2 regions of the Sporosarcina sp. P12(2017) genome follow, and region 1 is predicted to be linked to the other one. Evidence: riboswitches for the same ligand, from Rfam matches in the RefSeq annotation. Region 1 holds a riboswitch; the other holds the start of a gene.
What was found. A riboswitch is a leader RNA that binds a small molecule or an ion and turns the genes downstream of it on or off. The one in region 1 is predicted to bind lysine.
Positions count from the first base shown of each region.

Region 2: linked by a shared signal. The riboswitch ahead of CSV80_RS14045 (Na+/H+ antiporter NhaC family protein) and the one ahead of dapA (4-hydroxy-tetrahydrodipicolinate synthase) in region 1 are both predicted to bind lysine.

Region 1 covers NZ_PDYL01000005.1:127,354-131,699, forward strand. Annotated here, with positions in the region: gene CSV80_RS05610 (tetratricopeptide repeat protein) at 1-1,090, opposite strand, end outside; gene grpE (nucleotide exchange factor GrpE) at 1,175-1,765, opposite strand; lysine riboswitch at 2,062-2,239, shown strand; gene dapA (4-hydroxy-tetrahydrodipicolinate synthase) at 2,357-3,250, shown strand; gene CSV80_RS05625 (long-chain-fatty-acid--CoA ligase) at 3,364-4,346, opposite strand, start outside.
Region 2 covers NZ_PDYL01000018.1:45,552-49,897, reverse strand. Annotated here, with positions in the region: gene CSV80_RS14050 (sodium-dependent transporter) at 1-817, opposite strand, end outside; gene CSV80_RS14045 (Na+/H+ antiporter NhaC family protein) at 978-2,546, opposite strand; lysine riboswitch at 2,738-2,913, opposite strand; gene yunB (sporulation protein YunB) at 2,968-3,735, opposite strand; gene CSV80_RS14035 (bifunctional metallophosphatase/5'-nucleotidase) at 3,783-4,346, opposite strand, start outside.

The sequences.
Region 1 (4,346 bases):
GAGTTTCCTTACCAAGCTGCCACAAAGCGCGGCTTTCTTGAAGACGAATTCCCTCTCGATAAGGTGATTCCTTATAATTCACATCTTTTTCTTTACGGAATGCTTTCGCGATTTTCACCACGTCTTCATACTTCTGCTCACGCAAATAACTCGAAGCTAGGAAGTACGAGGCATCGTCCGTGAAGTAATCACTTTCCTCCGTACGCATAGCATATTCCAAGTACACAACAGCCGCTGGGAAGTCTTCTTTCATAAATTGCTTATAGCCTTCATTATAATACGTTCTCGCCGCTTCATCGGAAACGAATTCAAGCTTAGTTTCTTCTTTAGGTGTTGCGACCACTTCTTTAACCGGCTCGTCTTTCTTAGACGCAGTCTCCGTTATAGCCGGCTTTTTCACGGGTGCTGTAGTTGGCGACTCCGTAGCGGTTTCAGGCTGTGCCATGAGATTGGCAACTAACCAGACGACGAATACTAATAGGACGGTTGCTATACTAGCGAGTAGTACTGCCGCTTCTTTTTTTAGCTTACGCTTAACTTTCGGCTTCGGAACCGGCCGTGGGATATCTGGACGTGGAGGTTCTGCCGCCACGACACGTTTGATTGTCGGATCATCAAGCGCATACATAGGTAACCCCGCCGTATAGCGAGATAAAGGGTCACTTTCATAACGTGCCAACAACACCGTTTTCATGCGATATAATTCAATCGGAATAGGCAGTTTTCCTGCAAGTTCCATCGCGTGATCGATAATATGTAGTGCTTTTTCGCCAAATCCTAACTGAATTTCCGATACGGCATCGTTATATTTAGCGATGATCTGCGTATACGTGTCCCAATTGTCGACGATCGTTTGCTGTAACTTGATAGCATGTAGCTCGTCGCTATCTAATTCCTTCAAGTAGGCTAAGGCCACATGCAAATTCCCGACCTTACTTTCAAGCAATGCTTTATGCCACAGAATTTGCTTACGGCTAACATTCAGTTTTTCCAGTTCGCGTATCGTATCAAGCGCCAGCGTGTAACGCTTCTGTCGTATTGCTTGTTGCATTTGCTGAATCAGCATAGGAACGTTAGTGAATGAACTCATCGAATCACCTCCACCTACTAAACGGGCGTACGTAGTGACTCACCCATTGATCATTTGTAATGCTCGTCATAAACGTCCCCCCTTTTACGAAACCGTTTTCACTAACGCATCTTGAATGACTAGACCTTCTATTGAAAAGGCTCTACGGAATACAGCCGCTACTTTAAAACGCTCAATTCCTTGCGCTTCTTCAGCGGGTATAGTTCCAACCGCTTCCATATAACTTTCATCGAAATACTCATCGTACACTGATAACTCTTGTATACCGATTTCTTCAAGCAAAAGATGTGCTTGATCCATCGCTGCATCTAACTGTGCAAGTAAATCGACAGATTCAGGGTCAACCGTCTGACGTACATCTTCAAATAAAGTAAAGATCTGCACTGCACGTTTCGCCATTTGTACACGGTCTTGCAATGCTTCATCTTGCAAACGTGTAATGGCCTCATCAACGGGCAAAACAGCTTGATTGCTTTCGAGCAACTCTTCTAGAGATCGGAAACTGGTCGATGTAAACTGCTGAAACTGCTTCAAGTCTTCTTGCGTAACGGGTTTCTCAATAGGATCTACTTCGAAATCTTCAATCGTAATTTTCTCCAGTTGTAATAATTCTTTATCCAATAAACGCTGTAACTCTTCCGGCCTGTTATTCGCGGACTCATGTATAGTACTCATCGAATTCCCCTTTTCAGAAAACATATAATGCATAAATCAAGCAAGAAAAGCCCAGTCTAAGCTTAGGCTATTATACTGATAAGATAGCACTTTTTGGTGGCTAACACAATACTGGGCCACGAATTGTCGAAGGAATGAGGCGACTACGATACACGGGTTGACGTATTATTGCACAATGTGTCATAGATAGACAGAAGGTACACCTATAAAACATCTAGAAAAATTAAGGTTGCATTTCTCGCGGATAACAAGTACAGTAAGGTTAATTAAACTTTCACTTATTTCGATAATTCGGAAATAAGGATAGAGGCGCAAAAACCATTAGTACACAATCGGAGAATCATGAGGTTCTGTGAAGATTGTGGAAAGGGGAATTTGCCGAAGCGGCGAGATGCTCATGATCTCTAAGCTGATCCTGGACTGAACAAGTGCAGGATTGTCATATAGGAGACTATATGGTGGGCTATCTCGTGCAAAGAAATAATTCATTATTTCAACGCAACAGCGAGCCCTCGTTGTTGCTTTTTGCGTTCAATTACGTATCGCCCCCACCTCTATGTTTTTTAATAAAATGATAGGATGTGGAGAATAATGAATTTCGGATCAATTATGACAGCGATGGTTACTCCGTTTGATGAAAGAGGAGACATCGATTACCCAGCAACACAAAACTTAATCAATCACTTACTAGCCAATGGAACAGACGCATTAGTCGTCGCAGGTACGACAGGTGAGTCCCCTACTCTTACTGCGCAAGAGAAAGTGGAACTATTCAAGTTCACTGTGCAAACAGTTGCAGGTCGTGCACCGGTTATTGCAGGTACAGGAACGAACAGTACAAGAGAGTCCATTGACTTGACGATCCAAGCAGAAGAAGCTGGCGTCGACGGAATCATGCTTGTCGTGCCGTACTATAATAAGCCGTGTCAAGAAGGGTTGTACCAGCACTTCCAAACGATTGCACAAACGACTACATTACCGATCATGCTCTATAATATCCCGGGACGTAGCGCTGTAAATATGCTCCCAGATACGATTATCCGATTAGCTAACAACGTTTCGAATATTACGTCTGTCAAAGAAGCAAGCGGTGATCTAGATGCTGTTGCAGCGATTATCGAGCATACGGGAGACGACTTCTTTGTTTATACGGGTGATGACTCGTCTACACTTCCTGTACTAGCTATTGGCGGCACAGGCGTCGTATCAGTTTCCGCTCATATTATAGGCAATGAAATGCAAGAAATGGTGCGTCACTTCAAAACAGGCAATACAAAGCAAGCGGCTACCATCTACCGCGGTCTATTGCCCATTATGAAAGCGATGTTCGCTGCTCCGAACCCTTCACCTACAAAGGCTGCATTGAACTTGACAGGTGTACCGGTGGGTGGCGTTCGTTTACCAATGATTGCGTTGCCTGACGAACAAGTAGAGTCGTTGAAAGACCTTCTAGCTCTTCGTAATCAATCCGCAGTCGGACTTTGATCGATAGGAAACAACTATAAGCTGCACCGAGATGACCGCAAGATTCGGTCTATTCGGTGCAGCTTTTTGGGTCACTTCTATATAATAGTCATGGTGTTTCATCTAGTTATCTCTTACGCATCCTGCAACTGACGCCATAAGATTTTCCCACTACTCGTAGTCGGGAAACTATCCCGGAACTCGACAATTCGCGGATATTTATAGCTAGCCATCTGCCCCTTCGACCATTCGATAATCTCTTCGCCCGTTACACTTCCTTTATATTCCGGATCCAAAATAATGAGTGCTTTAACCGTTTCACCACGCACTTCATCAGGAGACCGAACGACACATGCTTGCTGAACCGCTGGATGTTTATAAAGGATCGACTCCACTTCCGTCGGCCACACTTTAAAGCCGGCCGCATTGATCATCCGCTTGACGCGGTCTACGATAAAGAAATAGCCTTCGTTATCCATTCGCACGATATCGCCAGTGCGGAAGAATTGTATTCCGTCTAGCATCATGTGACTCGCTTTCGTTTCTTCTTCCTGATTATAGTAGCCTTTAAACATCTGAGGCGCATGGACCACTAGCTCGCCTTCCTCTTCTACTCCGAGCTCTTCTCCTGTCGTCGGATCGATAATGCGGGCATCTACACCGAATGCCGGAATACCAAGACATTGCAACTTAGGACGGTTTGGCGGATTGAAATGAGTATGCGACATCGTTTCGGATAGACCGTACCCTTCTACATAATCAAGTCCCGTTCGTTGACGCAGTTTTTCACCCACTGCGATAGGAAGCGTAGCTCCTCCGCCACCGACAAGCTCAAGAGATGAAATATCATAATCCGCGAGTTGAGGATTCGCGAGGAAATCGATCAGCATCGTACTGATGTTGATCCAGTGACTAACTTGGAACTGCTCGATCGCCTTCATCGCATAGTCGCGATCCCATCTCGTCAGAATCACCATATTACTCCCTGCCAAAATAGGATTCAACGCACTATGCGTGAGTCCAGTCACATGAAATAAAGGCAAACTTGTCAATACGACCGTGTCCGGACTCATCGTCATCCAGTGATACGAACCTGTCGTATTGGCCTGCACCGTAC
Region 2 (4,346 bases), on a different contig from region 1:
TACCTGCCAATAACTCAACAGAAGAGTTAGCGAAGCCTGTAATAAAGGCGTTATTCGTAATATCTGATTTCTTCGGTAAGTAACTAGAATAAGTGATCATGATGGCAAACGCGATCGATAAACTGAAGAAGATATGTCCGTACGCTGCAACCCATACACGCGGGTTGAGTAACTTATCGACTTCAGGTTTAAAGAATGCATCTAGTCCTACCATGGCTCCATCCAGTGTGATTGCACGGATGACGACGAATAAGAAGAGTAAGAAAAGTACGGGTATAAATATCCGGTTCGCCAACTCAATCCCTTTCTTGACTCCGCCAAGTAGTATGATGTAACAAATGACCCAGACGAGCAGTAATGGCAATGCCACGCCTCCTACGAGTCCTCCAACTTCCCCAGGATTATCCGCTAAGTTCAGGACGTCCCCGAAGAAGAATGCTTCTGGATCTTTCCCCCATGATAAGCCGAATGAATAGACCGTATATTTCATGGCCCATGCAATGATGACAGCATAGTAGGTAGAAATGACGAAGGATACAAAGATTCCCCACCAGCCTAGAAACTCCGTCTTTTTCCCATTCAGACGGAAAAATGAAAGCGGAGCTGATCCACGATATTTATGACCAATCGTGAATTCCATGATAAGAATCGGAATACCCGCCGTTAAAAGTGCAAATAAGTACGGGATAAAAAATGCACCGCCGCCATTTTCATACGCTACATAAGGAAAGCGCCAAATGTTCCCAAGTCCAATAGCTGATCCGACTGCAGCCAGTATAAAACCTGCTCTCGTTCCCCACTGCGAACGATTTTCCATACAACTCACCTCTTTTTTTGTTATTTTACAAAACTTTCACCATTCGATTTATTCTGATAATTATAGTTCCGTATATTTAGTATAAACAGCCCAATTAGAGATGTCAAAACAAATTTAGACTAAGAATGAAGTAATTATCACTCTTAGTCTAAATGGTAAACTATGCTATTTGTCCTGCTCGTTGCTTTCCTTTTGCGCTCAAGTACGTAAATAAAACTATTAAGGTAATAATAACAGCTACTAAGCCGATCCAGACAGACCCAGTCAGCCCGAGAACGATGTACCCTATTACTGCTACACTAGCTGCGACAAGCGCATAAGGCAACTGTGTGGATACGTGATCCATATGGTTACAGCCCGCTCCAGTAGAAGACAGGATCGTCGTGTCAGATATCGGTGAACAGTGATCTCCGAATACCGCACCTGCAAGTACCGCCGCCAATGCTGGTAATAGTAACTCTGGAGCCGCATTGACCATGATCGTACCTGCTATCGGCATTAAGATACCGAAAGACCCCCACGAAGTACCCGTCGAGAACGCCATTAATCCTGCTAATACGAAGATCAGTACTGGAAGGAAAGTGACGGGAATATTCAATCGTTCTACCATCGTAGAAAGGAATAGACCTGTATCTAGGGAAGCTATTAAGTCAGTCAATCCCCAAGCGAAGATTAAGATAAGAATCGCAGGCATCATCGCCTTGACTCCGCTAATAAACGCGCGTCCCATCCATGAAACACTTGCTGTTTCGTTCTTTTTCATTTGTAGAATATATAACAACATAGCTAGCAATGTAGCCGTTACACCACCAATTACCAACGATAACGGTACATCGGTATTTTCAAAAATAGCCCAAATATCGAAAACGCCCGCTTCTTTATAGCCTGTATAAATCATCATACCAAGCGTTACCGCAATCAACGTTACGATCGGTGCAACCAAATCGCGAACTTTTCCGTACGTATGCTCAGGGAATTCTTCTTTCAGCTGACCTGGGATTTCTTTATTTTGGTCATAAAGTTCGCCTTCAATCATAGCACGATCTTCATGCTTCTTCATTTCAAAGAAGTCGTTATTCGTCCAAGCGAAGAAGAAGACCATGGACAATGTGGCAATGACATAGAAGTTCATCGGCGCCATCATGACGAACGCAGTTAATGGTGAATAGCTGACCGCTGCTGTCGTACCTAGAATAAGTGCAAGTTGTCCAATCAAGAACGCGCCCCAACTAGAGATGGGTGATACGACACAGATGGGTGCTGATGTAGAGTCAATGAAATACGCTAATTTCGCACGAGAGATCTTGTGCTGATCCGTAATCGGTCTTGCAATCTGTCCAACTGCCAAGGAATTGAAATAGTCATCCACAAAAATTGCAATTCCAAGCCCCATCGTCAACAGCTTCGCTCCGCGTTTTGTACGGATACGAGTGACTGCCCAACGTGCAAATGCGGCGCTTCCTCCAGATAGACTGACGAATGCCGTAATGACACCTAATAATAATAGAAATAACATAATAAATATATTGTATGTATTGAGTCCTCCATCATAAAATGAAACTGTCATGGCCCTCCATACACCTTTTAATGTCTCTAACGGAGCAAAGTTCGCTAAAAGTAAAGCGGCTGTAACAATTCCTGCTCCTAATGATAATAATACTCTCCTCGTCGCTAACACCATCACGATGGCGATAATAGGAGGCAAAATAGAGACCCACGATCCGATCATTGTAATTCCTCCTCTTTCTAGTTGCTAGATGATATCGAAATGCAGAAGATCTTTCGAAGAGTGGAAAGCCCATAATATCCTGTAATTCCTTAATTTCCCGATAAAAAAGCCGCCCCCACAGGCACTACCATTTGTGTAGGGGTCGGCCAAACAATTCATCAAGCAATACATGAATAAATCGCAGTACAATTGGCTACTGTAGCTCTCCATACATTTATCAGTGTATGACAGTGTCATTCCTTTTCGAAATGACCCCAACTTGAGAAGCGGACTCTTCTCAAACTTCGGCATTGCCTCCTTTCGCTCGCGGTCATAGATGTCACTCTCTCGCTAGGTACTCATAAACAATGCAACCTCTACGTAAGTCTCGATATTCTTCTGTTCTCAGTGTAGCAATAATCGACAGCGTTCACAATACCTTTTACTCCTTCTTCTCAAGCGGAACTTCGATTTGTGCTGGCGTTTGCTCTCCTTTCGAATAAATTTGCGGTACCTTCCCTCTAATCAAACCAATCGCAATCGGTATTTTCTGCTCTACTACACTTCTACTTGTTGCTAGCGGAACAATTATCTGCACATTGACTTGTAACATTAAATACACTTCTACATAAGCATTATTAATGCCAAATTCACGAATATCCGTTTCTACTGTCGCGTGCACATCTCCAACGACATGGAAGCGAATAGGAATTTTCGGTCCCAAGTTACCGAGCAACGGGATATTCGCCGCTTGCCCAATCGGAACGAAAAATACAATACCTTGTTCTTTTTCCATCCGATCGGGATTATACTCGAGATCTCCGAGTGGCGGTAACATATCCAAATCTCCGCCCTCTGCACGCTCTAAATGATTTTCTACGAGCTGATGAATTTCTGACATGACCTGGCTAATGATTTCTGCGTTAAACTTGGTCGTCACCGTATCTGTCGTATCATCGGGGACGTTTTCAATAATTTCATTGACATCGTACACACTGGTAGACCGATTATTAATGGCTTGACTGATGACGTGGCTGGCTATTTTTTGCGTTTGTACTTCAGCATATTGTGTGTAGATTGGCGTTAGCTGTTTGTTGACCGTATAGAAAAATATCGCCACACCCACCAAAATGCTCGGGAGGACAAAGCGCAGTATGATTTTGCCATAATTATTTCTCTTTGGCCGTTTTTGATTAGTATAAAAACGCATAAAAACGCCTCCTACTTCACATTATGCGAAATAGGAGGCGTACATAACTAGCGTTCATTGAAATATTTTCTTCCATACCAACCGAGAATATCGCGAAGCATTTCTGGCATGATATATTCCTTCTTCGCTTCTTTTAGTATTGGATAGAAAAAGCCAAACGTGAACATATCAAGTGTTGCCAACGTATACGTCTCACCTGGCTCCACCAAACGGTTTCCCGCGAATAATTGTCCGTCATTGTTACGGTATAAGTGCTCATGTATCATGCTACCCATCAGTGTGCCACGAAAACCTAGGCCTTTTATAGGAAGTTTTGTCCACTTTGGATCAAGTGACTGCTCGTAGACCGTCAATAAATCAGTACCATCCAAATGAATAAGGCACGGATTGATCGGATGAGGTAATAAGGAGTGTAAATCCCCTTTTGTCACCCAACCTTTATCTAAACTACCAAGGAAAATTCCTGCGTTGAATAACGCGCAATCGGCATCCAGATACGTCAGTAACGCACGGCCAAAGAGCGAGGATAATGGACTGTCTCCTGTAAGACGCTGTGGTAAAGGTGAAGGATTGTAAAATACTGGCGCTTGTAACGTTTCCTCTCCTTTAAC